DNA from 4 places in the Paenibacillus sp. J22P59 genome. Region 1 is predicted to be linked to each of the others. Evidence: predicted binding sites of a transcription regulator. Region 1 holds the regulator's gene; each other region holds the start of a gene.
The links. Region 1 encodes LexA, which represses DNA repair genes until DNA is damaged. Its sites were predicted from a motif close to CGAACATATGTTCG; they were not measured.
Positions count from the first base shown of each region.

Region 1 (7,579 bases):
GGAACTTAAATAAGACGCAAGTTCACCAATGGGAGAGAGATCAATATTTGACGCTTTACTAATCGTAGAAACCCTCGATGCTGTTAGCATTGAGGGTTTTTCTTTTTGTGGGCAATGTGATGAGAGGGTGCCGACGGTGGCCATAGGACGAATGTCGCAAACAAGTCATTAGAGAGCCCCACTGCTTTGATGTGATATGATATTATCGAACGAGATATTGAAGAGAAAGTCGTCCAGTTGTTACGGGCGACTTTTTTTATTTCCAAAGAGGTCTTCTGAATTATTCCAACACACTCTATTAGTTCGTTTGCCGTTCGCATCTCTCTATATAAACAATAAGAGAGGCCTTTATCTTAATAACTTCTGCACTTTTGGGCCGCACATTTATGGGTGGATCCTATATTCATAGACCACTTCAAATTCCTAAAATATCCATAAATTAGTAATTAAGTACTATATCATTTTTTGTTATAAATGGTAATATAAAGTTGTTAGAAGGTTCTTTTATGAAGAGACTTCAGATTAAAAAATGAAAAGGAAGTGTACCAGACAATGAAAAAAATGTTCGCATCCGTACTTACAACTGCTCTCTTAATTACTGCCGCTGTTCCAGCTTTTGCTCAAGACAGCACTCCAACTACTGCACCAGCATCCGCAAGTGCTGTTAATTCTGAGTCGGTTTCTGTTGCGTCTTATTTCTTCGCTAATGTTTCTTGGAGAACTGTTCCTGGTGCAACTTCCTATGAGTTTTTCATTTACAAAAACGGCAGCCTAGTAGAGTGGGGGAATCAGGGTGTTTCAGTGGTCGGTTCTCAAAACAGAAATGTCGGAATGGAGACGAGTAACGCTTACAAAATAGAAATTAGAGCGGTTGATTCAAGCGGTAATCAGCTTGCATGGGGTACAACGAATACCTTTTTGGCTGGCCCCACTTCCATTTACGTATCTATTTAGTGTAATGATTAGGTTCCAGAAAGATAAGCTAGTGGCATAGTGAGATATTTTTTATAAAGAGATTTGTTCTTGTCCCAATACAGAAAACGATAAAGTCCTTGTCACAGGTCAGTGACAAGGACTTTATCGTTTTAAAAAACGGCATGCTGGGTTTATTGTTTAACATTTAACACTTTGAAATTCCACAATGAATAGCCAAATTCAGTCGAGCGTGTTAATCCAGACATTCTTACGTATCTTGATTCTTGATGGTTGAAGTTCAGTATTTCAGTATTCCCTTTACAATTTTGATTCGTATAAATAATAGTCCAGTCTAAAGCATCATTTGAAACTTCGATATGATAAGTTTGTGCATGCGCTGATTCCCATTCGAGAATAATGCGATTGAAGCTTGTTTCTTTACCCAAGTCAATATAAAGCCATTGAGGATCAATTCCAGGTAGACTGCTCCACCGACTATCACTAGTACCATCTACTACATGATCAGAACTAAAAATTTCATTTTCATCGGAAGAAGAAAAAACAGGTTTATACAGGGCAAGATTATCCGAGTCGATATTCTTATTAGTTTTTAATGAAATAGACGTATTTTGTTCACTGATATTATTGAAATAATCTCTAGTCTTTACACTAATTTCATAATGTGAATCTGGAGATAATTTAGTTAAAGTATAGTTGGTATAATGGGTGGTATCTATGTATATTCCATCGAGGTAAACATCATAAGATTGAACCCACAGGTCTGCGGGCTCTTCCCAACTTACTTTTATACTAGTATTGCTAGAGGCAATATGTTTTAGTTGAGGAGGGGCAGATAACTCAGAAGGATGGATAAAGGAATGAAGTTGTTTTAGTTCACCTAGGGCAGCTTTTTTAAGTATTGTAACTAAATTTTGCTCCATTAGATTCAATTTCGTACATAGATTTATGACTTTATGATGTTTAATTTTTTTGGTCATGTTGCTTTTCATTAACGTTAACTTTAATAATTCTATTTTTTTTACGTAATGAAAACATATATCGGCATATTGTCCTAAACTTTCGTCTAAGGTTTGTAAATAGCAGGCAGTTAAATATCTCGATCCCGCTATAATAGATAACGCATCATCAATATAAGGTAATAAATCATGGAGCTCTTCAGTTATATCATCCCCGTGAGATATCAGGCTACTTAAATAATTATATAGGATAGAGCTGTCCTCACTCTTTAAAGTTTGAATCAGGTCTTTGAATTCTCCTTCAATGAACTTCACAGCATTTTCAGTGATAGAATAATGATTTAAGTCAATATATGTGATATTTTTCAGAAAAGCGTGGTTGCATGCATCTCTTATTTGTGGAATCGTATACTGGAGGCCATCTTTAAAAGGAAGATCGTTAATTGTAAAGTTGCTTTTATCCATAGCCGTAATAACGAAAGAGTGATTCAAAGCTGAATCAAGCTTTCTGTGTGTAACAAATTGATTGTCGACCCAAATGAAAATTGTAAATCCTAGATTTATTAATTGAGAGAGTTCATTTTCTATGCTATTAAAATCATTAAATGGAATTACTACATGGTTTATACCAAAGAGATTGCTGCTACTTCCTACTTTGGAATAGTATGACCATTTACGTCTTCTATTTAGGATGATTTGATTAAATACGTCGAAGTGTGATTCCCAAGCGTCATAATAAAGATGTTTCATATCAATTTTCTGCTCATATAAGTAGTTGAATATTTGTATTTTTCTGCAATCCAAATAATTGTAAGAAGGGTTATTAAATATATTTTCCACATTTACTCACTCCAATACAGTAATATGATCATATAGGTTTGTTATTATTTTACACAAAAAATAAATACCTAAATGTCGCTGCATTATGAATTAGCATTTCTAGTGCTAGTGATCTTAAACGCGGTATTAATTTGCCATTCAACATTTGGCGTTCTCATTTCGGGTGAATAACGAAGTTAGGGGAAGGAGATAGGGTGGGGCACCATTATTTCTCTAATTCTGGCTCTCTCATAAACCATGCAATATAAGAGCAATTTCGGCAAACGAGTATTGCAGCATTTCGATTAGCCCAGTCCATTCCAAAGAAAGTTGCTCCTCTTGAGTTTAGTTGGCGATAATCTTTGTCGAAGGTATCGTTCTGGCAACAGGGGCAGATAATTGAAGCTTTTCCGGCTCTATATCTCATAAACAATCACTCCTTTGGCTTGATTATACTTATTATAGCTTATATTCCATAAAAAGAGGCTATTGTCATATTTCGATGATAATCGAAGGTGTGACAATAGCCTCTTTCACTTCATAACTTAGTGGAAGTCTCTAAACAATCCAACAACTTTTCCGAGAATCGTGACATTTTGCAAGCGTATCGGCTCCATAGTGGAATTCTCAGGCTGTAGGCGAATGTGGTCTTTCTCACGGTAAAATGTCTTTACCGTTGCTTCGTCTTCTTCAGTCATAGCCACGACAATGTCGCCGTTATTGGCTGTCTGCTGTTGGCGTACGATGACATAATCGCCATTATGTATACCAGCCTCAATCATGCTCTCACCAATAACATTAAGAATGAACACATCGTCATCTCCTACAAAATGCGAGGAGAGCGGGAAATATTCTTCGATATTCTCAGTTGCCGTTATAGGGACACCGGCAGTGACCTTGCCGACGATAGGTACATGTGATACTGAAGGATGGATAATGCCATCGACGCCTTCTTGGTCCAAGATCTCAATAGCACGTGGTTTAGTAGGGTCACGACGAATGAGCCCCTTCTTCTCTAGACGATCGAGATGACCATGAACGGTTGAGCTTGAAGCGAGACCGACTGCTTCGCCGATTTCCCTAACGGAAGGCGGGTATCCTTTCTCCCGGACTTCATTCTTTATAAATGCAAGAATCGCCTGTTGGCGGTTAGAAATCTTCGACAATGAAATCACTCCATTAATAGATTTGTAGAAAATTATAACATAGAACCCGAGTTCGTACAAACATAAGTTCTGAAAACAAAAGTTCGCATTGCTTATTGACTGCAAACGTTTGTTCGTGTTATTCTCAAAACAGAACAAACGTTTGGGGCGATGATAATGATGATGAATCCTGCATTTTATAAATCTATTCATAAGGAAGCGACTGTGCCAGTAGGCAATAGGCTGCATTCTGGTTGGTTCAAGTTACAACAGCATTTAGCAAAGCTGATCGTGTGCATTATTGTGTTTGTGCTGCTTTTTACAAGCTTTTTAATCATGAAGGGTATGGCATCTGTCCATACTATGAATCCTGAGGCAGGCGAAGAGGTTGTTATTGTCCTATCTGGTGATACGCTATGGGATATTGCAGGTCGTTATACGGATAACACGAAGGATATTCGCAAGACGGTCTTCGAGATTAAAGAGCGCAATCAATTGACATCAGTTACCTTAATGCCGGGACAAGAATTAATCATTCCTTGATTGGGGACGGGAACAGTGAGTTGCATATAGATATAGATTGAGTATTGTGGTGGTTGGGACTAATCCTGACCACCCTTTTTTTATGTAATCGTACTTGTATAGGGAACGTATGCAGAAACTACGAATGAAATCATTAATCAAGCCAGCCATGTGAAAATAGCGTGAATTCCTCCCTATTATTAGGTCATTGCCTTGACAATTGAATGTGTGAAATGTAAAAGTAGGGAGAGGATTTTATTACATTAAAGACACAGCAAGAAAGGTGAGCTTGTTATGGAGAAAATTATTGCGCGAATTAATGAATTGTCGCGAAAAAATAAAACGGTGGGGTTAACGGAGGAAGAAATTGTTGAACGTGCTGCTCTTAGGGAGCAATACATGGCTAATTTCAGAGGAAACTTCCGTCAACAACTAGATACAATTAAATGGGTTGAGGATGAAGAAGAAAAGAAATAAGCGCTTCTTGCTATAATTCATATAGAAATAGAAGCAGAAGGAGAACAAAGATCCATGCGATACCGATTGCTGGGTAGAAGCGGACTCGCGGTATCTGAGCTGAGTCTTGGAACGATGACATTCGGGAATACGACAAGTGAGGAACATTCGATTGAAATGATCAATCGCTTTATGGAGCGAGGTGGCAATTTTCTCGATACGGCTGATGTATACGTGGATGGTCGTTCTGAGGAAATTGTCGGTAAAGCGATTAAGAATCGTCGTTCAGAGGTCGTTCTGGCAACCAAGGTGAGAATGAAGACTGGACCGGATGTGAATGGTGTCGGTCTATCACGCAAGCATATAATGGATGGAATTGAAGCGAGTCTGAGACGTCTGCAGACAGATTATATCGATCTGTATCAGGTTCATGTCTGGGATCATGCGACACCGATCGAAGAGACGCTCCGCACCCTCGATGATCTTGTATCCTCTGGCAAGGTTCGCTATATTGGCTGCTCGAACTTTCTAGCCTGGCAGCTAATGAAGTCACTCGCATGGAGCGACGCGAATCGGTATGTACGTTTCGTCTCGATTCAACCGCAGTACAGTCTGGTGAGCAGGCAAATGGATTTGGAGATGCTGTCGCTGTGCTTGGAGGAAAAGGTAGGGATCATTCCTTGGGCACCGCTTGGCAGCGGTTTTCTTACTGGTCGATATGAACGCATACAGCCGACCGAGGGGAGATTAGCTAGCGCGCAAAGCGGTGAGAGCACATGGACTAACCGAGCCAATGAACATAATTTTATGGTCCTTGATACGGTTCGTGAAGTGGCAGCGCTTCTTGATAAAACCCCAGCGTAGGTTGCATTGAATTGGCTGCTGGCACGCGATGGGATTACATCGCCAATCTTTGGTGCAAGCACGTTGGAGCAGTATGAAGACAATATGGGTGCGATCGGTTGGACGATGCCACAGGAAGCATGGGACAAGCTGGATGCGATAAGCGCTTTGCCTGACGATTATCCTAACCGATTTATTACAAAGTTCAGAAGGACGTTCTAAACCTAAGAGGAGGAAGTTCATTGTCACGTACATGGGAGCGCCAGGTGCGCAAGAATTCGAACAAAATTAATAAACAAAGAAAAAAACAGGGAGTTAGCAGTATTACAGCAACCGCTGAGAAAGTCGATCGCTACAAAGGAAGAAGCTTCATTGGGCCAATTCTGCTTTTGCTGTTCATAGGGGCATATGCATTCCTTTCAATTGGTAATCCTGCATTCGAAATTACGACGATGTTCTGGGTTACCGTTGCTGCTTATATTTTCCTTGCGGCTACTTTCTATTTCCGTCGGCCTTATCTTGCTGTAGGCAAAGACTACGTGCAGACACGTAAATTCACCGGGGATAAAAAATTGTATGTCGCTTCAATAAAAGGAATTACGCTTCAAAAGGGCTATGTCATGATCGAGCAGGACAAAGGCTCGAACTGGGTATTCTCGAAAGTGATGCACCGATATCCTACTGATGAAATCGGAGCTCGACTTCAAGAATTTGCAAAGGTACATAATCTGCCTGTAGTGCAAAAATAGATAAAGTGGGAGAGAGAGAATAATGGCTAAACAAGCGGTTCTATTTGATCTGGATGATACGCTGTTGTGGGATGCGCGCAGTGTACAGGAAGCCTTTGATGTAACCTGTCAAGCAGGTGCAGATGCTGCGGGGGTAGATCCTTTGCAATTAGAGGAGGCTGTTCGTCGCGAAGCTAGAGCGCTATATGAATCTTATGATACTTTTGCTTTCACCAAGTTGATTGGAATCAATCCATTCGAGGGCTTGTGGGCGAACTTCCGTGAAGGCGAGCAGGAGGAATTCCGCAAACTGGAGCAGTTGGCGCCAGGCTATCGCCAAGCGGCTTGGACGAATGGTCTTCGTTCACTCGGTGTAGATGATGCTGAGCTCGGTGCTAGGCTTGCTGAGCAGTTCCCTGCGGAGCGTCGTGCCCGTCCGATCGTGTATGAGGAAACATTCCGAGTGCTTGATGCTTTGAAAGGCAAGTATAAGCTTTTGCTTCTGACAAATGGCTCTCCTGATCTGCAACAGGAGAAGCTGACTGGGGTGCCTGAGCTGGCACCTTACTTCGATCACATTATTATTTCTGGGCAATTCGGACAAGGAAAGCCGGCTGCTGCCATTTTCCATCATGCGCTTGAACTCCTTGGTGTGGAGCCTGAACATGGCATTATGGTAGGGGATAAGCTGACGACAGACATTCTGGGTGCGAACACAATCGGCATGACATCTGTATGGATTAACCGTGAGAATATGGTAAGAAATGATGATATCATTCCAACTCACGAAATCGCTCACTTAGAAGAGCTGCTGAAGCTGCTTGAAGCTTAACGAAAATTCATGCAAAAAAAGCCCCTCACTTTCATCGAGAGATGGAGGAGGGGCTTTCCTTGCTATTCGTTTGACTTAGGCTTTGTTGAATGCAGGATCATCATATGGTTGTGCGATCCAGCCTTCTGTCTCAATGAAGAGGCGAACGGCAACAATCTGGCGGTTATCCATCAATGTGAAGAAGTGAGGAATGGTCTCGGGAACAGAAATGACGTCGCCAGCTTCTAGCTCAACATCGAAGTAACCAACTTCCTCATTTCCTTTTATAATGAATATACCTTTACCCGCAGTAATGGCACGAACCTCATCTTCTGTATGAGTATGCACCTGCTCGAATTTTTT
Region 1 is NZ_JBXENX010000001.1:753,191-760,769, reverse strand. Features, by position in the region: gene AC50YO_RS03410 (hypothetical protein) at 553-954, shown strand; gene AC50YO_RS03405 (discoidin domain-containing protein) at 1,107-2,732, opposite strand; gene lexA (transcriptional repressor LexA) at 3,257-3,877, opposite strand; gene AC50YO_RS03395 (LysM peptidoglycan-binding domain-containing protein) at 4,034-4,399, shown strand; gene AC50YO_RS03390 (DUF896 domain-containing protein) at 4,673-4,855, shown strand; partial or broken gene AC50YO_RS03385 (aldo/keto reductase) at 4,910-5,899, shown strand; gene AC50YO_RS03380 (hypothetical protein) at 5,920-6,426, shown strand; gene AC50YO_RS03375 (HAD family hydrolase) at 6,449-7,237, shown strand; gene AC50YO_RS03370 (1,2-dihydroxy-3-keto-5-methylthiopentene dioxygenase) at 7,313-7,579, opposite strand, start outside.

Region 2 (7,579 bases), on a different contig from region 1:
AGGATTAGAGCTGCTGCGTGACAATCTAGGAGCCGATGGCGATGATTTGCTTGACGGCTATGATAAGGAAAGTAATCCTTTGCCGGATTCCTTCACGGTAGAAGTGTTCGACCCTCAGACGATTGATGAAGCAGCTACGAGAATCAACGAAATTAACAAGGCTGACGATATGCTGCCTATAACAAGTGTGAAGTATGGCCAAGGCACGGTTGAGACGCTGTTCAAAATAACGAATGCCGTTCGTAATATCGGTCTGGTCGTTGTGATTGGGCTTGGAGTGACCGCGATGTTCCTTATATCCAATACGATTAAGATGACAATTATCGCTAGACGTAGAGAAATCGGAATTATGAAGCTGGTTGGAGCGACAAATTCGTTCATACGCTGGCCGTTCTTTATAGAAGGTGCATTAATAGGCATATTTGCATCGGTACTGACTGCGGCAGCTCTCCTGGTATCGTATGGAGAACTGGTTCGCCTAACTCAGGTGGAGCTGGGGCTAATGATGATGAAGCTGGTTACCGTTGAACAGTACGGTTTCCAGGTCGGTGCATTATTGATCGCCCTTGGTACAGTGATCGGTGTATGGGGCAGTACCTTATCCGTAAGAAAATATTTGAAAGTGTAGGTGGCGGCTAGGTGAGAGTGAAGAAACTATTTATTGTCATAACGATGTTGACCGTATTTATGTTGCAGCCTGTAGGCAGTCATGCCGCTTCATCGATGGATCAGATCAATAAGGATCTGGCGTCCGCCAAAAAACAAATTAAGCAAGCGCAGCAAGAGGCAGCAAATGCCGAGAACCAAAAAGAAAGAATTGTTGTTCAAAAAGAAAATGCCGAGCAAGCCATCAAGAAGCTATTGAAGGAATTGGATGACGTTGTTATTAATCTGACACGTGTCGAAGGCCAAGTAGAGGATAAAGAAGTTGAGCTCCAGCAGGCAGGTACAGATCTCGTCGAGGCTGAACAGCGTGTTGAAGATCGTGACCAACTGCTTCAGCAGCGGCTAAGACTGATGTATGAGAATGGATTCGTCTCCTATTTGGACGTGCTTCTTAGCTCCACAAGCTTTACGGATTTCATTGATCGCTTCGATGCGCTGCAGTCTATCCTGAGTCAGGACCGCAATATTCTTGAGCAGCATAAGAAAGACAAAGAGCTGGTCGTAGAGAAGAAGGCGCAGGTTGAGGTAGCTCTGGGTGAAGTGAAGACGATGTATACGAAGCTGGAGAAATACAAAGCACAGCTTGTAAATAAAGAAAAAGAAAAAGAAGTTATGATCGCAAGCTACAACAAGGAACTAGAGGATCTAGAGGACATCAGTGAAGAGCAGGAAAAACTGCTGCTTGAACTGGCGGCCAAAGTATCCCAGCTTCAAAAGGAAAAGAATAAAATTAAAAATCCATATACAGGCGGCAAGCTGGGCATGCCGATTCGGGATAATTATCGGGTCAGCTCAGGCTTCGGCTATCGGATTCACCCAATATCCGGCGGTAAAAAGCTTCATGCAGGCATGGATTTTGCAGCACCGCAGGGTACGGATATTTACGCCGCTGAGGCAGGCGTTGTGATCGTAGCACAGACTTGGAGCGGTTATGGCAACTGTGTCATTATCGATCATGGCAATGGCTTGTGGACGTTGTATGGGCACATTCGCAATGGCGGTATTAAAGTGGAAAAAGGTGAAACAGTTAAGAAAGGCCAGAAGATTGCAGAAGTAGGCAGCACCGGCAACTCAACAGGTCCTCATCTTCACTTTGAAGTTCGTAAGAATCAAGTTCCGACTAATCCAAGCTCATATTTGAAATAAATTAGCGATTTCACAAACTAGAGGCAGCCATTTTGGCTGCCTTATTTGCCGCATACAGCAAATAAAAATGGAGGGCTTGTCATATACTAGGATGGTTCACGAAAAAGCAGGTCAAATAAGAAGGTGGTATCGAGCATGCAGTTTAGAGGACGTACAGTTATCGCTTTCGTTCTAATGGGAATGATTGCTGCTGTGTTAGTCACGTTGGTCGTGACCGACCAACCGATCCTGAAAAGCGGGGAAGCCCATCGGTTAACTGCAACCGCGGCTACAAGCGAGCGGACGGGATTAAATAAAGGTGAGCTATCCAAAATTAACGCGGTTCTGAATTTAATTGAAACGAAATATTTTCAAGAAATAGATCGGGGCGAGTTGGTTGACGGTGCGGTAAGAGGAATGATGACCTCGCTTCAGGATCCGTATTCCGTATATATGGAAAAGGACACCGCGCAGCATTTCTCTGAATCTATTGAAGGCTCCTTCACAGGCATTGGAGCTGAGGTAACTCTGGAGACAGGGAAGGTCGTTATCGTTGCTCCTATTAAAGGATCTCCTGCAGAACGGGCGGGACTTCGCGCCAAGGATGTTGTTTTGTCGGTGAACGGAGATAAGCTCGATGGACTAACCTTGAATGATGCAGTGGGGAAAATTCGCGGCCCGAAAGGCACGAAAGCCAAGCTGCAAATTCAGAGAGAGGGCTTCGCAGAGGCAATCGAGCTTATTCTAGTTCGAGATGATATTGACGTTGAGACGGTATATGCCCGTATTGGCAATGATGGAATAGGCCTTATTGAAATAAGGCAGTTTTCTTTGAATACCGCAGAACGTTTCAAGGAGGAGCTGGCACAGCTAGAAAATAAGGGGCTCAAGGGTCTCGTTATTGATGTGCGCAATAATCCTGGGGGTGTTTTACCGGTCGTTGTGGAGATCGCTGAAACATTCTTGCCAAACGGAGAGCCGGTCGTGCAGGTTGAGAATCGGGATGGAGAACGTGAACGCACCCTTTCCCAAGGACAGAAGAAGCCTTATCCGCTTGCTGTCTTAATTAATAAGGGCAGTGCCAGCGCGTCAGAAATATTAGCAGGGGCCCTGCAGGAGAAAGCCAATGCCGTTCTGATCGGCGAGACGACTTTTGGCAAGGGAACCGTTCAGGTTAGCTATAACAAGACGCTTGGAGACGGAAGCCTAGTGAAGATGACAATTGCCAAATGGTTAACGCCGAATGGGAATTGGATTCATAAGAAAGGCATCAAACCAACGATAGAGGTGCTTCCGTCAGAGTTATATACGGCAGCTCGAATCTCAATTGCAAATACGCTTCATAAAGATATGCTGGGCGATCAGGTCCGGAGCGCACAGGTTATGCTTGAAGGATTGGGTTATGAGCCTAAGCGCAAGGACGGTTATTTCAGTTTGGAGACGGAGCTTGCGCTTCAACGGTTCCAAGGCGATGCTGGCTTGCCGGCAACAGGAGCTATTGATGTGAAGACGGCAGAGGCGCTGGAGCAAGCGGTTATCAAGTGGCTGAAGGATGAGAAGAACGACAAGCAGCTGCATGAAGCGTTCAAGGCGGTTGGCAGGAAATAGAGTGCTCATGTCGAATGAATAGAAGGTTGACTCTGTCTTCGGAGTCAGCCTTTTATTTTTGCAAGGGATGGGAGTGTAAGTGGTGGATACAGCAATGGCGTTACTGAGACAGTTTGAATGGGCGGCCATACAAATGCTGGCGCAGCCGTTCTACTATATTTCAGTTTTATTTATTCTTTTGCAATATACCCGGCAGATTCGCCTTGAGAGGCAGCTATTTGCCGTCAAGCTCCATCAATGGCCTAGACTATTAGGCCGTGCTCTGCTCGCTGGACTGGGAGTAGGGATAGGCGCATCTATTATTAGTGTATTTATTGGCATAAGCTTAACTTCAGAAGCCGTAATTTGGCTCTGGTGCACGGCTTTCATACTCATGCTGTTCCGCATCCGCTATCTGTGTTTTGCCTATGGCGCTGGTGTTCTTGGTCTGCTGCAATGGATAGTGGGCTGGACGGCTCTAGCTGATCAAAGCAACTGGTTAGGTGCGATGGCAAGGTCGTTAGAGCAGATTGACATGGTCGGCCTCTTTCTGTTGGTTGCTCTGCTCCACCTTGCTGAAGCGCTTCTGGTTAAACAGCAAGGGGATAAGCTCGCAACTCCGTTATTTCTGGAAGGCAAAAGAGGCAAGTTGGTCGGCGGTTATATGCTGCAAGGATTCTGGCCGGTACCGCTACTGCTGCTAGTTCCTTCTGCAAGCGGTGAAGCTAGCGGATTGCCGTGGGATACTCTCCTTGGAATGAATGGATCACAAGGCTGGGCGGTGATTGCCCTGCCAATGATTATAGGCTTTAGCGAACTGACCCGTTCTATGCTGCCGCGTGAGAAAGCACGCCATGCAGCCAAAGGGCTGCTATTGTTCAGCTTGTTGCTTACAGGCGCTGCATTGTTGGCATGGTGGCTGCCGGTACTTCTGCCGCTCACGGCACTCTGCTCGCTATTGCTTCATGAAGTCATTATATGGAGAAGCCGTTCATTCGAAGCGCGGCAAAGTCCGTTGTTCGTGAATGATCAGCGCGGCCTGCGCATTCTGGGTATTGTTCCGGGAACGCCTGCAGAGGCATTAGGCCTGGCTGCTGGTGAAATTATTGCCAAGGTCAACGGCAATCGTGTCTTTACAAAGGAAGACCTGCATGAAGCTTTGCAAAGCAATTCTGCGCTTTGCAAGCTGGAGGTGCTCAATCTTGCAGGCGAAGTGAAGTTTGTTCAGCGGGCACGTTATGCGGGAGAGCATCATCAGCTTGGCGTAATCTTGGTACCGGATGAGCAAGCGAACTATTACGCTTCGGCTGAGCCTTCTTCATTATTTGATCTGCTTCGCACAAGAAGGACTGCGAATCGTCGAGGAGCAGCATCCCCTTTTGGAGATAACAATGGAGCTTCCAAACCACACTAAATAGATGATAGGAAAGGCTTTGTTCTAAGTGCAAGCGCTTAGGAACGAGCCTTTTCCCTTTTATGAACTATGTTTAGCCCATCCAAACCTAGTAAGTGTGGTCTTATAACTAAGAATTGCAATCGCACTCTTATGAGACTATAATATTGGTGGGAACAAACATTCGCTTCGAACTGCTTTAAATAACTTTTTCTGCTTGTTTTGCGGAATTTTGACTATAATGATGGATAGAGAAATATGGGGACGGAGGATGGAAATAATGGTGGAGCCAATACCCAAGAAATTTGATTTGCAATCGGAATATACACCACAAGGCGATCAGCCTGAAGCGATACGCCAGCTTTTGGCAGGCGTCCAAAGCGGCGAAAGACATCAGACGCTGCTCGGTGCGACAGGTACAGGCAAGACCTACACCATCGCGAACGTGATCGCAGAATTGAATCGGCCTACATTGGTGATTGCACATAATAAGACGCTTGCTGCTCAGCTATGCAGTGAGTTCAAGCAGTTTTTTCCGGATAATGCCGTTGAATATTTCGTCAGTTATTATGATTATTTTCAGCCAGAGGCTTATATCCCATCGACGGATACTTATATTGAGAAGGATTCGAGCATTAACGATGAAATTGATAAGCTTCGCCACTCAGCGACCAGTGCATTATTCGATCGGCGTGACGTTATTATTGTAGCGAGCGTCTCGTGTATTTATGGCCTCGGTTCGCCGCAGGAGTACGGAAGCCTGGTCCTTTCCCTGCGAGTAGGGATGGAGAAGTCTCGAGATGCGATTCTTCATAAGCTTGTCGATATTCAATACCAGCGCAATGATATTAACTTTGTTCGCGGAACGTTCCGTGTCCGCGGTGATATTGTTGAGATATTTCCTGTTGCCAATAATGAGCGGGCGATGCGAATTGAATTGTTCGGGGATGAGATTGAACGGATTACAGAGATCGATGTATTAACTGGCGAGATTGTTGGCGAGCGCGAGCATGTCGCTATTTTTCCGGCATCTCACTTTGTTACCAAAGAAGAGACGATGAAGGTTGCTCTTGTGAATATAGAGCGAGAATTAGAGGAACGGCTGGCTGAGCTAAGAGAGGATGGCAAGCTGCTTGAAGCGCAAAGACTGGAGCAACGGACGCGCTATGACCTGGAGATGATGGCAGAAATGGGCTTTTGCTCCGGGATCGAGAACTATTCAGGGCCATTGACCTTCCGAGAGCGGGGGGCAACGCCTTACACGCTGATGGATTATTTTCCGGATGACATGCTGGTCGTTATTGATGAGTCGCATGTATCGCTGCCGCAAATTCGGGCGATGTACAATGGTGACCGAGCACGTAAGGAAATGCTGGTCAATCATGGCTTCCGTCTCCCTTCGGCGATGGATAATCGGCCTTTGAAGTTTGAAGAATTCGAGAAAAAGGTAAAACAGCTTGTCTACGTATCTGCTACGCCAGGACCTTATGAGCTGGAGCATTGTCCAACTATGGTGGAACAGATTATCAGGCCAACTGGTCTAATTGACCCTATTATTGAAGTGAGGCCTACGAAAGGCCAGATCGATGATCTGCTTGTAGAGATTCGGGATCGGATAGCGAAGGATGAGCGTGTACTCGTAACGACGCTTACGAAGAAGATGGCGGAGGATTTAACGGACTATTTCAAAGAGATCGGCATCAAGGTGCGTTATTTGCATTCGGATATTAAGACACTGGAACGGATCGCTATTCTACGTGATTTAAGGCTAGGTACCTTCCATGTGCTGGTCGGTATTAATCTGTTGCGGGAAGGGCTTGATTTGCCAGAGGTATCTCTTGTCGCTATTCTTGATGCGGATAAGGAAGGCTTCTTGCGTTCGGAGCGATCCCTGATTCAGACGATTGGTCGGGCGGCACGTAACAGTGAAGGCCGCGTAATCATGTATGGCGATAAAATAACGGATTCCATGGATAAAGCACTCAAAGAGACGGAGCGGCGGAGAACGATCCAGTTAGCCCATAATGAGAAGTATGGCATAACGCCGCAGACGATTCGCAAGAAGGTCAATGATGTGATCGAGGCGACGAAGGTCGCGGAGAAGAAGGCGGATTATTTGACCGGGGTTGGCACCGACAAAATGTCGAAGAAGGATCGCCAATCCTTGATCCAAAGGCTGGAAGCAGAGATGAAGGATGCCGCGAAGAATCTCCAATTCGAGCGGGCTGCCGAGCTGCGTGACGCTTTGCTTGAACTGCGTGTTGAAGGTTAGACGAGGGTAGTAGGAGGAGGACATTAGATTGGCTAGCGACAAAATCGTTGTAAAGGGTGCGCGCGCCCATAATTTGAAGAATATTGATGTTACCATACCGCGCGACAAATTTGTTGTGCTTACAGGGCTTAGCGGTTCTGGCAAATCCTCATTGGCGTTTGATACTATCTATGCAGAAGGGCAGCGCCGTTATGTAGAATCACTCTCTGCGTATGCCAGACAGTTTCTTGGACAGATGGAGAAGCCGGATGTCGATTCTATAGAGGGCTTATCCCCTGCTATATCTATTGACCAGAAGACGACGAGCCGTAATCCTCGGTCTACAGTCGGTACTGTAACCGAGATTTATGATTACCTAAGACTGCTGTTTGCTCGAATCGGCAAGCCCCATTGCCCTGAGCATGGAATAGAAATTACCTCACAGACCGTTGAGCAGATGGTCGACCGGATTATGGAATACCCTGAGCGGACGAAGCTCCAAATATTAGCGCCGCTTATTTCCGGGCGTAAAGGCGAGCATCTGAAGCTGCTGTCGG
Region 2 is NZ_JBXENX010000010.1:16,233-23,811, reverse strand. Features, by position in the region: gene ftsX (permease-like cell division protein FtsX) at 1-628, shown strand, start outside; gene AC50YO_RS17910 (murein hydrolase activator EnvC family protein) at 640-1,812, shown strand; gene AC50YO_RS17905 (S41 family peptidase) at 1,948-3,399, shown strand; gene AC50YO_RS17900 (PDZ domain-containing protein) at 3,494-4,792, shown strand; gene uvrB (excinuclease ABC subunit UvrB) at 5,052-7,043, shown strand; gene uvrA (excinuclease ABC subunit UvrA) at 7,072-7,579, shown strand, end outside.
Region 2: the regulator LexA is predicted to act here: its motif matches at 4,945-4,958, upstream of uvrB (excinuclease ABC subunit UvrB).

Region 3 (7,579 bases), on a different contig from region 1:
TATCTGCCGCTGAATCGAACTCTGCGTATATTTCAAGGCCCTTCCTCGATGCTTCCGCTGCAAACAATTGCATCACATGATTAACGTTCTCTTTGATACTGAACGGTTTATACTCAAGTTCCATTGCACCTGCTTCTATTTTCGAATAGTCCAAAATTTGATCCATCAACGAAAGAAGACTATTGCCGCTATCTTGTATAATATTTATATAATTGGCTTGCTCTAGTGACAATTCTGTAGAGTGAAGTAAGTCCGCCATACCTAATATACCGTTCATAGGTGTTCGAATTTCATGACTCAGTACCGCTAAGAGGTTTGATTTCTCCGTCATCAGCCTTGATGCAATAATCTCAGCCTTTTTAAGATTCTGAATGTTTGTTTCCAACTCCAAGAGTGTGGAAAAGAAATTCGATAATGAAAGGAGTAATTCTACATCTTTCTGTTGGTATTGATAAAATTCATGATCAAAAGCGCAGAGTGAACCATAGTTTGTCCCATCTTCCGATTGGATTGGAACTCCTAAAAAAGAACACGCTCCAACAAAAGGTGTAGCATCCATATCTTTAGTAAGAATGTGCGTCATATTATTATCTATGATAAGCGGACCTTGCGCATGCTCAGTTACGAGAGCACAATATGAATCTGGATTGGCTACGACTAGTCCCTCAGTAAGAATTACTTTACTACGATTGAAAGCCTTAATCACTTTCGTTGATTCCTTATCTAAACTCGCAATACAAAAAGTGTTCGCCGGCATCATTTTGCTGGCAGTATCCATTACACTTGCGGCCGATTCATAAAGCTTATCGGAAATAATAGACATTACATCTATGAAATCTGTTTTTAAGATATTGTCGTCCTCCTAGGACTAACTTTTAATTTAATCTTAGTATAACACTAATAGAAGTGGTTAAGGTTTTTATTGAATTAATGGATAGCAATACTTCAAAATGCGTGTTTTAATTAGAGTAAATTGGAATATAAAGCACTATTCAACTAACGGGTAACGATAGTTATACCCCAGAAGGACTACATATGTTGAAGGTTTGAATACAATTGTGATTTTTTTAATAATCACAATAAGATCACATTTTTTGCGTTCGAAAATGAGCGGCCGCTAAAGACTTTAAATTCCATCTTTACTTATAACAATGATGTACCAACGAAAATGTGCACATTGAAGTTATAAGTGTATTTGAATTATTAATTAAATGTTCTGATAACGAGGAAGGCTGCCGATGCATGATGTCGGCAGCCTTCTCTATTGTTGCTGGTCTAGTTTAAAGTATTCGAAATCTGTACGTCATAAAACTAACTGGCAGGTTAGTTGAATGATTTCGCGAATAACTTAAGTCATGAAGAATTTACGAAGTTCGCAAAAAAGACGTTAGCCGAAAGAAGTTCTTTGTTTTGGAGGAGTCTATATGATATTAGAAAAAGTTATAAATAGAATTGTAATACAAAGTGAATATAAGGATTTTGTTGATAAGTATATAGATAATATACTTACCGAATTTAAAGGTAAGATTCATAGCATTTATATGTGTGGCTCGATTCCAAAAGGAACTGCTAAACCTTTTAAGTCAGACGCAGACTTTACTATTGTATGTGTAAATCCCAAAGATATTGATTACGAAAGATTGTCAAGTATTAAAGACAGGCTTTTGGAAGAATATCCAGTAGTAACTAAGATTGATACGATAATTTGCTCGATTGATGATGTATTAAGTAAACCAAATGAGTGGGGTTTTTGGGTAAAGATAATTTGTGTTTGCATATATGGTCATGACGTTGGTGAAAAAGTACCACCGATAATTATTTCTCCAGAGTTCATTTTAGACTTAAATACAGAGACCAAGGAGGAAGTAGATCGTATACATAGTTTACTTTCTAATGCTAGTGATAACACAATGAAAACTAGATATATTAAAGGTTACTCTAAGAGATTAATTCGTGCATTATATTCTTTGGTTTTAGAAGAGACAGGTTTATGGCAAGATGACATTATTAAGATGAAGAATGCCATATTAAACTATTGTGAGATTGAATCCGCTTTAGTTGATTATCTGTATGCTTGTTACTTGGATAGTAATGTACTTGTTGAAGAGTTTCTGGGAATTGCAGATGAAGTATATAGCTATTTTGAGAACGCCTTAAATGCAATGGCTGCTTCCAGGACTTCCTTCGGCTAACACCATATTGACGCTCCGGGTCACTCTGAGAAGCGAGTGACCACGTTCAGCCCCTAAGCCCGTCGGGACGTCACTGCATTAGGTGTTCGGCAAGCCTCACAACTATAAGAAGCGACTCTAATTAAAACATAAGACTATTGAGCTAACGGAGAACGAAAATCTAATAAATATAATAGCGGTAGCCAAAGACATTAATTTCTATCTTTACTGATAACAATTGTCAGCTTTACTAGGTTGTATTTTTCCTTTACGAATGATGAAACATGCGCCTCCAGAGGAGATGCGGCCTTTTTTGGCAGTCTCTGCCGATACTGATCCCGCGGAATATCCCGAACTCGTGGAACTTTTAACGAGCCACCGGAAAAATGTTGTTAGCCAAATCGCCTCGTTGCAGCAGATCGTCGATTTTATCGACATGAAGTTGGAGGAGGGGAGATACCGACGGGACTGCCCGGATGTAGATCTAGACGGCTTATTAGAGAAAAGGATGGGGGAACCGAAACCAAAGTCCGTCTCACCCGTTGAGATGAGTTATTTTTCCGTGTCGGCCAAATCGGGCAGATAAACTCGCAATACGTGGCTACTTCCTCTCATAAATTGATGCAGTCAGTTGAGCTAACGAGGAACTTTAGTTGAACGGATCATGCGATTGCTCCAGTGGCAATAACAGAAGTACGATAGAGGAGGGTTTATCTGTTCCCCATAGAAGAGTTAGTTCCCAAAGACAAATTTGACATGGAGGCAATAAATAAGTTAAGAATGATTGCTTCCGGTAATTTTTCTCTTCAACCGATAATAGAAAAACTGTTCGAATGGACTCAAGATTGTAACTGGCCGATTGCACAGGAACTATGCACAATCCTTGCATTATCAAGACCAGAAGACATTATTCCACAAATAAGAATGGTATTAAATAGCGGTGATGATGGTTGGCAGTATTCGTGTATATATTTTCTTATACCAAATTTACCGAATGAAGTTAAAAAGGAAATCGGACCAGACTTATTAAGATTATTTATGAGTCCAACTAAGAATGAAAAACTATGTGAAATTGATTTAGCGGCTAGAGAAATATATAAGAATTACATCGAGAGGTAAAACTAACGGGAAACGATAGTTACACCCCTGAAGGCTACGTATGTTGAAGGTTTGAATATTGCCTTTCTAAAATCAAAGCTTCAAAAGCAGCTATGAGTGATTCTAATTACGTAAACAATGACAGTATGTTAACACAACTCTACGAATCGCGAAGGAGACGCCGGGGAAGATGCCCGGCGTCTTTCTTTTTAAACCCTAGTAAGGAGCGTGCTCTCCGTTTGCCTTAACCTTGTGCCACATCCAGGTTCATGTAGTTTATGGCCCACAGATGACCGTCCAAGTCCACGAAGCCCCAATGATACATGGCCCCATGATTTTCAGGTTCAGCGTGCAATGTCCCGCCCAAAGAGACCGCGGTATTCACGATCGCATCGACCTTTTCCCGGCTCTCGAAGGCCAATGCGATCGTCATCTGCGCATACTTGCTCGTATCGACGGATTCCTTCTCCGTGAGCGTATTAAAGAATGCTTGATTGATCAGCATGACCTGCAGGTTGTCGCCGATCACGATGGCTACCGAATTCTCGTTATCGGGGAATTGCTGGTTGAGCTCGAATCCGAGTCCGGTGAAGAACGCTTTCGATTGTTCCACATTTCTTACAGGCAGGTTGAAGCTCGTGAATGCGGATGTTAATGCCATTTTCAAAACACCTCTTCGTCAAATTAGTTTGGGTTCATTTATGCCTTCGTTAATATAGACGACAGTCGATCCGAGAATTCATCGGTCTAATGGATTCGGAGGCGTAAATTATGCAAAATAACTAAAAGGAATTCCTCTGAATATATGAAAATTAAGGATGGGTGCCGAGTGTCGATTACGCTATCGGATAGCGATAGTCCTCTAAGCTTCAGAATGTTACCATTAAAATAGAAGTTCACAACCCTCCGGAATATCTGAATCAATACTACGAGGGCTATCCATATAATGAGGATGATCCTTACAGTGTATTGATTCAAAAAAATAACACTTAACTTAACTGTCCATACAACACGACCACGGAGGGCTTTACTTTTTGTTGAGAAAATAAGTTCAGATATAGTATCATTTTCGATTTGTTTTTACGGATCTGCATACGATGCGCTAGAGTGGAATCAACCAGGTGTAAGATGAACATCTATATCATATACTTATCAAAAGGAGAGTGTTACTTGTGAGTGAAACCTGTGTTCCGACTGGCGTGATAATAAAAGACACTGGCTTTGGGTACACGTTGTCCTTAATAGGCGGTAAATATAAGATGACTATTATGTATCAGTTGTCTGAAAATAAGGTTGTGCGGTTTAATGAGTTGAAGCGATTTATAGGTACCATATCCTTTAAGACGTTAAGTATCATGTTAAAAGAGTTGGAAGCAGATGGTCTCATCATACGTAAGGAATTTCCACAAGTACCTCCAAAAGTTGAATATTCGTTATCTGAACGTGGTCTTTCTCTCATTCCATTGTTAAATATGATGTGCGAGTGGGGAGAAAAAAACAGGTAGACATAGCTATTTTTTTATTTCAAAAGAAGCATCTCCTGAACAAGGAAATACTTCTTTTTTTATAACAGTTTTAATAAAGCTAGCTTTAAAGGTAGTCAACAAAATTTAAATAATTTATTGAGCTTTTGTCCATTTGGTCTGCAGAAGGTTCTTTTTCTGCACCAGGCACATTTTCACCAGGCTCATTTTCCGTACCATAATACGCAAAGAACGAACGATAATTTGCATTGCAGTATAGGAAAGTAGATTCAAAAGGTGATAATAAATGTTCAAGTGTATAGCCGTATCTTCCCTCTTCACTATAATCTTCTTTTTTAATACCCGCAGATACTGCTAAAGCAACTTTGCGATTCTTTAAATGATCGCCTCCATTTGAACCATATGCCCATCCATAAGTTAAAACATCGTCAAGCCATTTTTTAAGGAGAGGGGGACAATTAAACCAATATATAGGAAACTGTAAAACAAGATTGCCATGAGCTTCAACCAATTTTTGCTCTTTTTCCACGTCTATGTTTCCATCAGGGAATACCACATATAATTCGTGAACAGTATACTTTTCTGGATATTTTTTGAGTTCTTCTACCCATCGTTTATTTATGACGGATGTTTCTATGCTTGGGTGTGCTACGATAACAAGAGTTCTCAAAGATTTGTCCTCCTTAATTCTTATTAATTTCTCTTTTTGAGTATAAAGATTGGACTGTCGATATGTAAGTACGCACATTTAGTACAGGTACTGTCATAAAGGTTAGTGTCACTCGAGACAAAATACCAAATGTTGTTAATATTGCATTATGATCAATGTTCTGTGAACGAGGAAGGCTGCCGATACAAGTAGGCAGCTTTTTTATTTTGCTCAAAAATTATTCATTGAATAAGGAACAAATGTTCGTATATAATAGGAACAAACTGCATCGCCCCGAGTAGATAGGAGGTCACTATAAATGAGAACAAAGCTTGAAGGAAACGGATTATGGGAGAGTAGTCGAATGATGCTGCCTAAGCATGTTCAGACGATTAGATATCAAGACCACGAGTTGAAGAGACGTGTGCGTAAAGAATTGGATTTGCAAGAGTGGGAAGAGGTCTCAAGGGCGCTGATGAGTTCCCATCAACTGAGGCAAGCAATTACTGTCTATATGTATGACGAATTCGAGCAGCTTAAAATTGTGGGCATAGTGGAACGTCTTGATAGTATGAAAGGGTTTCTGGTTGATGGGGAATGGTTCAAGATTGAGGATATTGAACGTGCATACATAGAGATTTAAAACATCAGATTTTCACTTGAACCTTACGTAACGTAATGATTTATAATGAACGTAAATGCAGGACGATACGCGGGCTAACGGTCAAAAAATCGAGCAATAAATTCGAAATCGAGGGAGAAACGAACATGAGAAAACTCGTTTTATTTCTGCACGCATCGCTTGACGGTTTTGTAGAAGGGCCGAACGGTGAAATGGACATTGGCTGGGTTTCCTACGATACTGATTTGGAGAAACATGCGCAAGAAATTCTGAGTACTGCCGACACAGTCATTTGGGGACGTGGGACTTATCAGATGATGCATAGTTACTGGCCATCTGTGCCTTCGAACCCATCAGCTTCGGAGTATGAACGGAATCATGCCGAATGGATAGAAAAGACAGCCAAAATCGTTTTTTCCACGACGTTGGAGAAAGTCGATTGGAACAATTCCAGACTGGTGAACGAAGATGTCGAGGAAGAAATCAAGAACCTCAAACAGCAGCCAGGCAAGGATATGGTCATCCTCGGCAGTCCCAGGTTGGCACACTACCTTATGCAGCTTGATTTAATAGATGAGTATAAAATTACGGTTTCTCCCGTCCTGATCGGAAGCGGCTTGCCGTTATTCCAAGGTATCAAGGAGAAGGTCAATCTTAAACTTATCGAAAACAAGACATTTGATTCTGGAGCCATAAGCCTCTCTTACCAGACGGTTAGATGACCTCGTCTCCTATAGGAGATTACGCATGATCTAGAGGCTTCCTAAGGATTCCGCGCCGATAGCTTTTATTAGTGAGTTGATTAGTAAGATAGATCTGTTTAAGGGATACACGAATGTGTATCCCTTAAATATTGTTTGCATAAAGTTTGATGTTTAATTGAAATAATTCGTATTTTTCAGTTATATTGCATGCATAATTTGTATATATTTATCGAAATTAACAGAAAAAAGATAGAATTGATATGTAGAGTGAATGATTAAGCTAAAAAAGGTTGTATAAATTTTCATACTTTTTTCTAAAATTGACCTGTGTTATGCTGTGCTTACCCTGAAAGAGATAAAGACACTAGCTTTATAATTATATGAAGGAGTGATCAATGATCTTGAAAAAGGCTGTTTTTTTTTTATAAAATTTAAAGCGCTTTCATTTTTAAGGGCAGATACCAAATAGAGAGTCTGCTTCTAAAAACATACCATTGGGAGGTTTTTTTATGGGGCAAAAGATGAATTCCAAGAGCAGGCTTAACAAAGTAAGTTTAATTGTTTTGAGTGCGATGTTATGTGTAACATCGTTTTTTTCAACCGTTGCACCAGTAAATGCATTTGTACCGCCTACGGATGCTAGTGTTCCGACACTGTTAAAACAAGGGTTTTCTGACAATGAAGATAAGTATGAAATTTATCCTGTGCCGCATTCTATAACCTATTTAGGAGGAGAACGTTTTACTTTAGGTAATGGAGTAAATCTGGTCTTTGAAGGTGGTACCAATGGAATTGATAAGTATACCAAAGACTTTCTAAAAGAAATTCTGAATAAATATAATTTAACTTAT
Region 3 is NZ_JBXENX010000002.1:120,558-128,136, reverse strand. Features, by position in the region: gene AC50YO_RS03885 (GAF domain-containing protein) at 1-823, opposite strand, end outside; gene AC50YO_RS03880 (nucleotidyltransferase domain-containing protein) at 1,425-2,192, shown strand; gene AC50YO_RS03875 (MerR family transcriptional regulator) at 2,446-2,757, shown strand; gene AC50YO_RS03870 (DUF5071 domain-containing protein) at 2,886-3,290, shown strand; gene AC50YO_RS03865 (VOC family protein) at 3,514-3,930, opposite strand; gene AC50YO_RS03860 (winged helix-turn-helix transcriptional regulator) at 4,442-4,774, shown strand; gene AC50YO_RS03855 (NAD(P)H-dependent oxidoreductase) at 4,860-5,423, opposite strand; gene AC50YO_RS03850 (YolD-like family protein) at 5,722-6,045, shown strand; gene AC50YO_RS03845 (dihydrofolate reductase family protein) at 6,171-6,746, shown strand; gene AC50YO_RS03840 (beta-N-acetylglucosaminidase domain-containing protein) at 7,238-7,579, shown strand, end outside.
Region 3: the regulator LexA is predicted to act here: its motif matches at 5,656-5,669, upstream of AC50YO_RS03850 (YolD-like family protein).

Region 4 (7,579 bases), 630 kb from region 1:
CATGCCTTGACCTGGGGTGCCTTCAACATAATTGGCAGGCCTAACGATTCTCGGTTCCTCATCTATCCATTCAAATATATCCTTATTGTCCCAAGTATGATTGCCCATTGTAATCCCATGAATGCCCCATTCGAAAAATTCCTTCGCAATGGTTGACGTTATTCCTCGACCTGCCGCAGCATTCTCGCCATTAGCGATAATGATGTGCGGGTTGTATTTGCTTTTTAATGCAGGCAGTACACGTTTTACCGCATTGCGTCCTACGCTTCCTACAATGTCACCGATAAATAGAACGTTCATGTCTTGATTCTCCTCTTCCTTATACCCTTGCAGACGGGAAAAGTGGCTGACGAGCAGCCACTTTTCAACGTTGCCTATTTGATTATCTTTATTACTTCGCGTATTCAACTGCTCTCGTCTCACGAATAACCGTAACTTTAATATGTCCCGGATAATCAAGTTCACTCTCGATCTTCTTCGTAATGTCTCGAGCAAGTCTGAACGCTTCCGTATCATCGATTTTCTCTGGCTGTACCATGACACGAACCTCACGACCCGCTTGTATCGCGTACGATTTCTCAACACCTTCAAACGACTCCGAAATATCTTCCAATTTCTCCAGACGTTTGATATAGGTTTCGAGTGTTTCGCGGCGAGCGCCTGGACGAGCAGCTGATAATGCATCTGCTGCGCCGACAAGCATTGCAATAACGGAAGTCGCTTCTACATCGCCATGATGGGAAGCAATACTATTGATGACAACAGGATGCTCCTTGTACTTTTTAGCCAATTCAACGCCAATCTCGACATGTGAGCCTTCGACTTCGTGGTCAAGTGCTTTACCGATGTCATGCAGCAATCCTGCACGCTTAGCTAGCGTAATATCTTCGCCAAGCTCTGCTGCCATCAAACCGGTCAAGTAAGCAACCTCCATCGAGTGCTTCAGCACGTTCTGACCATAACTTGTCCGGTATTTGAGCCTTCCCAGTATCTTGATCAAGTCCGGATGCAAGCCATGAACGCCAACCTCGAAAGTAGCTTGCTCCCCGTATTCACGGATACGCTCATCGACTTCTTTACGAGATTTCTCAACCATTTCTTCAATACGAGCAGGATGAATCCGACCGTCAGCGACAAGCTTCTCAAGAGATGTACGGGCAATTTCGCGTCTAATCGGGTCAAAGCCGGACAGAATGACCGCTTCCGGTGTATCGTCGATAATGAGATCGATACCGGTCAATGTTTCCAATGCGCGGATATTGCGTCCTTCACGTCCGATAATGCGGCCTTTCATTTCTTCATTAGGCAGCGATACGACCGATACAGTCGTCTCGGCTACATGGTCAGCCGCACAACGCTGGATGGCAAGCGATATAATGTCACGCGCCTTCTTGTCTGCTTCTTCTTTCGCTTGTTGCTCGATTTCCTTGATCATTTGTGCTGTCTCGTGGCGAACTTCCTGTTCCACGTTGGACAAAATAATCGATTTCGCATCTTCCGTTGTCAAGCTGGAAATACGCTCAAGTTCGCTAAGCTGCTGCTTATAAATGGAATCGATCTGCTCTTGTGTATCATCGATCCGTTTCTCTTTGTTGGCCACTACTTCTTCTTTGCGTTCTAGCGCCTCTAACTTTTTATCCAGCGACTCCTCTTTTTGGACCAAACGTCGTTCTTGACGCTGAACCTCATTACGTCGCTCTCGAATTTCTTTTTCAGCTTCCGTACGGAGTTTGTGGACTTCATCTTTTGCCTCAAGCACGGTTTCTTTCTTCTGGGCTTCTGCTTCCTTCTTCGCATTTTCTACGATTTGGATAGCAGCTTGCTCAGCACTAGAAATTTTGGCTTCCGCAATCGACTTTCGTGTAAAATAACCAATCCCAAAGAAAATAACGCCAACAACGAGACAGATCAACACAACCCAAACAATGTTCATCTTGTTCACCTCCTCGTTGCATTCACCAAGGCAAACGCTTGGGATGATATTAGGTTTTTTTTAGCCGGTTTTTAATACCGAATGATCTTCTAACTATTTGACGAAAATAATCGTTTCAAATCAACTTTTGGAAGGAAAATTGATTTGATATAGAAGGAATACAAATTCATTTTATCTTTTGGTAAAATCAATTGTCAAGCAAAAGCCCATTATCATCTTCCAATTCATCCAATTTCGCATCTTCAATCGTCGCTTTAACCGCTTCCTGAATGACATCGCCAGGAAAACCGCGTCGCATGAGAAAACCAATAAGCTTCCGCCTTCTATCGACCTGCTCTCCCTTAAGAGAACGCCATTTCTTGCCAGCAGCAAGGACAGCAGCCGCTAATTCATCCTCACGATCAATATCTCCCAGCGCCTTAGCCGCTGCCTGAGACGACACGCCTCTTTGCTGAAGCTCTTGCTTAATCCACCTACGCCCTTTTAGGCCAGAGCGAATGCGCTGCTTAGTAAATTGCTGGGCATATTCATCATCATCCACAATCTGTTCCGTTTCTAAACGTTCCAGTGCATAAGCAATGTGTTCCGGCTCAAGCTCCTTGCGAGTCAAAAATTGCTCGATTTGTTTCTTCGTTCTCGCTTTCAGTCCCAAATAGCCAACTGCCAGCGCATAGGCCCGGTAACGCTGATCCTCATTCCTTATCTTCTCCAGCTGATCCTCTGTAAATGTCTGCCCCTTCAATAAGCGATGGCTGATCAACAGATCCTCATGGACGGACAATAGGGGCTCTTCTCCCTCGCCATATATCACATAGCGATGACGGTCCTTGCGGTCCCGTTCTATCGCTTTTATCTCAATGGTCATAGCTCCGCTCCATTCTAATTATGCGGCCGTTCTGCAAAAAACAGCAAGCCGTCCCATGGGGACGGCGTCTGCTTCCTAGCTTATACGATTAATCAAGTTCTGATTCATCAAAATCATCATCGTCATCCTGTGATAAGGACTCAATCGGTTGTGCCGATGCGGATAAATTGCTTGCTTCACGAATTTGTTTCTCGATGACAGCAGCAATATCCTTATGGTCTTTCAAAAATTGCTTGGCATTCTCACGCCCTTGACCTAGACGCTCACCATTATAAGAGAACCAAGCGCCGCTCTTCTGCACGATATCCAATTCCGTACCGATATCAACAAGGCTGCCTTCTCTGGAAATGCCTTCACCATACATAATATCGATCTCTGCTTGCTTGAACGGTGGAGCTACTTTGTTCTTCACAACTTTGATACGAGTACGGTTACCAACCATGTCATTGCCTTGCTTAATCGTTTCAATACGACGTACTTCAAGTCGTACGCTGGAGTAGAACTTCAGGGCACGACCACCCGGAGTCGTCTCAGGGTTACCAAACATAACGCCGACCTTCTCGCGCAATTGGTTAATGAAGATTGCAATGGTCTTGGACTTGCTAATTGCACCAGATAGCTTCCGCAGCGCTTGGGACATCAGGCGCGCTTGCAAACCGACATGGGAATCACCCATGTCGCCCTCAATCTCGGCTTTAGGAACGAGTGCTGCAACAGAGTCGATAACGACGATATCAACAGCACCGCTGCGCACAAGAGCCTCGGCGATCTCAAGAGCTTGCTCACCTGTGTCAGGCTGAGACAAAAGCAATTCATCAATATTAACACCTAGCTTACTAGCATATAACGGATCTAGAGCATGCTCTGCATCAATAAAAGCAGCTTGTCCGCCTGCACGTTGTACTTCTGCAATGGCATGCAGAGCTACTGTTGTTTTACCAGAGGATTCTGGTCCGTACACCTCAATAACACGACCTCTTGGCAATCCGCCTATACCTAATGCAATATCTAAAGCAAGCGAACCGCTAGGCACGGTTTCTACTTGCATGTGAGTCGATTCTCCTAATTTCATGATGGAGCCTTTTCCAAATTGTTTCTCGATTTGACGTAAAGCCATCTCTAAAGCAGCGCGACGATCCGACAACTAACTCACATCCTTCGTTATTTATATATTAATGATACCTCTTTTCTGTTCCCTTGCCAAGTCTTTTTTCGAACATACATTCGGTTTTTTTCTTTCCTTATCATCCCTTCCTTCATTTAGACAACAAAAAACCGCAGCAAAGTAATCTTCGCCACGGTTCTTCCGTCAATAGGTCTATTATAAACCTCGCCAAAAAAATTGACAACCCATTAATAACTAGAATATTACATTTAGTTACTGTCCGAATCGGCATGCAGAGCTCGCCACAATTTATACAATGCAGCTTTGACCGCATATTGGCGGATCATCGCTCTGCTTCCTCTAAGCTTGGCAGTGTGTACGGCCGTAGCTTTTCCCTTTTGGGCAATTGCATAATAGACAAGGCCTACCGGCTTGCCCTCGGCCTCTGCTGGCCCAGCTACTCCCGTTAAGGAAACGCCAAAGTCAGCATCCGAGAGCTCCATAATTCTTTCGGCCATCAGAGCTGCAGTCGATTCGCTTATCGCTCCTGGAGCGCCTTCCCCTTGCAGCTGTGCCATAGGAATGCCAAGCAGCTTATGCTTCATCTCGTTAGTATAAGTAACAACGCCGCCGGTGTATTCCCCGCTGCTCCCAGGTATGCTCGTAATAAGCTCGGCTAACAAGCCTCCGCTGCAGCTCTCCGCACTCGCCAGCTTGCGTCTTGTAGAGCGCAGACTAGCGATAACCGCTGCCTCTAACGGGATATCCTCCTGCGCGTACAGATGCTCGCCCAAGCGCTGTTTAATTTCCTTCACTGTCAGATCGATTTTCTGCTGGGCCTCTGCCTCGGACTGTGCTTTGGTAGATACCCGAATAGCGACCTCACCTTCCTTGGCATAAGGAGCTAGCGTAGGATCTGTCTGCCCTTCAATTAAATCAATCAGCTTGTCTTCCAGATTCGACTCGCCAATTCCTGCAAACTTGAGCAGCTTTGAATAGAGCGGCTGTTCCCCGCCCAGTATAGACCGAATCCATTCTTTCCCCGGCCCCTCCATCATCGGCTTCATTTCACGAGGCGGTCCTGGGAGCAGTACATAGTGCGTCCCATCCACCGTCAGCGCATTACCTACGGCAAGGCCAGCCTTATTATCTAACGGAGTGCTCCCTTCCAGCATAGTAGCCTGTCTCTTATTACTCTCGACCATATGTACGCCTCGCGAGCTGAACATGTCTTCGATTTGCTTCATAGAAGGACCATGAATGGACAAGCTGCGCTTCAAGTAAGCGCCTAAGACATCTTTGGTCAAATCATCCTGTGTCGGTCCAAGTCCCCCTGTGAAGACCAGTAAATCCGCGCGGCTGCGGGCAATTTCAATAGCTTGTCGAATGCGCTCCGGATTGTCTCCCACAACCGTCTGGTAATACACATCTATGCCGATCGAAGCAAGCTCCTGCGATAAATATTGGGCATTCGTATTCACAATTTGACCCAGTAATAATTCTGTACCAACCGCGATAATCTCTGCTTTCATTGTTCGTCCTCCTCTAGATAGATATTGCACGGTAAATAAAAGCACCCTCCCATATGAATGGAAAGATGCCCTATATTTCTCTTGCTTATTGAACAGGAATTAAATGTTTGTTTTTCAAGAAGTAATCTATACCCGAGTAAAGGGTAATGACAACAGCCGCCCAACTGGTAATGATGTCAAACGGAAAGTCGATAAAGGAAAACGGGAAATTGTTCAGTAAAAGTGAGATAATCATGGTAATCTGAATAGCAGTCTTCCATTTGCCCCATTTGCTTGCTGCCATAACGCTTCCTTCAAGTAGGGCAATCTGACGCAAGCCTGTAACCGCGAACTCACGGCTAATGATGACGATAGCCATCCAAGCTGCAAGCTTGTCCATTTGAACGAGAGAGATGAGTACAGCTGCCACTAGAAGCTTGTCAGCAAGCGGATCAAGCAGCTTCCCGAGGTTCGTAACGATCTTGTTCTTCCGGGCAATATAGCCATCGAGTCCATCTGTACTGGCCGCAACAATAAAGATTAATGCCGCTATAATCTGGTTATAGGTAATCGAGTAGTCACCGAATACAAGCGGCGCCACATTCAAATTAACAAGCAAAAAAACCATAATAATAGGCACTAAAAGAATTCGGACCAGCGTAATTTTGTTTGCCAGGTTCATCTGAAGACCCCCTCCGACGAAACCATATGTAAGTTGAGCTGAACTTCTACGAGCCTGTATTGCAACTGTTCTGTCATCTGTGTTTCCCCCAGATCATCCCTGAAACTTTATCTAATCTAGTATAATACATGCTATTTATCGTGTCAAAAGACAGAAGCCCTCCTCGAGCGCACGAGGAGCAGCTTAAAATTGTAGTATAAACTACCTATAGTTCGTGAATTGCAGCTCAACTTTCAAATCCGCTCCACGCAGCAAAGCCATAACCGCTTGCAAATCATCACGGCTTTTGCCTGTTACACGAATCTGATCTCCTTGAATTAAGCTTTTGACCTTTAGCTTGGAATCGCGAATCAAAATATTGATCTTTTTGGAATGCTCTTGATCGATTCCTTGTCTAAGCTTAATACGCTGCCGAACCGTATGGACCGAAGCAGATTCAATTTTTCCATAGTCCAAGTTTTTGATGGGCACTCCGCGCTTCATCATCTTCGACTGCAAAATGTCAATTACGCTATTAAGCTTGAACTCATCATCTGAAATAATGACGAGCTCTTCTTTTTCAAGGGCAATGCTGCTCTTGCTGCCTTTAAAGTCGAAGCGAGTCTCAATCTCTCTCTCCGCTTGGTTAATGGCGTTGGTAAGCTCCTGCATATCAACCTTGGATACGATATCAAATGAACTTTCAGAACTCATGTCAACTTCTCCTCTTCAACGATTATCAATTCTTGCTAATCTTCTACCGTGCCTGTCGGTGTCTCTGAAGGCGGTGTCGAGGCATCGCCAGCAGCGGGATTCAATACGATCTTTTTAGTGCTTGGACGATCACCGTCCTCCACAACAATACCATCAACCGAAACAACGGTTAAATCCGCACGTCCCATATTGACATACAAAGGCCCAGTCAAATCATAGCTCAATGTTGATCCATCCGGAACGTTCTCCGAGATTAGCGCTTTACCATTCCTGCCGCCTTCTCGAACTTCCGTCCAACTCGGGCCGCCTGTAATTTTGATCTCCAGCTTATGTGCAGCTCCTGCTGGACCAACATCGTAATGATCCACCTTGCCCTCTTTAGAGACAAATGTAACCGTAGTCGCTCCTACAGGCTCCTTCGAAGGAGTCGGAGTTGGCGATACAGTTCCTCCACTAGTAGCTGGGCTATTGGTAGGGCTTGGCGCAGGCGATGCCTTATCCGTAATATTGCCTTGATCGATTGTTTTTCCGCCATCGTCTTTTTGGCTGACGACATACATCCATACAACCACAACAATCAGAATAAGAAAGGACCACATCATAATTGTAAAGCCTAACTTACTGAATCGTTCAGAGGATTGTGACTGGACACGTCGTGGAGCTCTCGTCGCGACGGGCTCAACAATTTGATCCGTAACCGATGACGGAATTTCATGCTGATACAACCGCAAAACTTCGTCTGGATCTAGTCCAACGGCTTCACAATAATTTTTAACAAATGCTCTTAAGT
Region 4 is NZ_JBXENX010000001.1:119,497-127,075, reverse strand. Features, by position in the region: gene AC50YO_RS00665 (TIGR00282 family metallophosphoesterase) at 1-300, opposite strand, end outside; gene rny (ribonuclease Y) at 392-1,933, opposite strand; gene AC50YO_RS00655 (regulatory protein RecX) at 2,121-2,798, opposite strand; gene recA (recombinase RecA) at 2,887-3,942, opposite strand; gene AC50YO_RS00645 (competence/damage-inducible protein A) at 4,173-5,435, opposite strand; gene pgsA (CDP-diacylglycerol--glycerol-3-phosphate 3-phosphatidyltransferase) at 5,521-6,096, opposite strand; gene AC50YO_RS00635 (YajQ family cyclic di-GMP-binding protein) at 6,298-6,789, opposite strand; gene AC50YO_RS00630 (helix-turn-helix domain-containing protein) at 6,825-7,579, opposite strand, start outside.
Region 4: the regulator LexA is predicted to act here: its motif matches at 4,012-4,025, upstream of recA (recombinase RecA).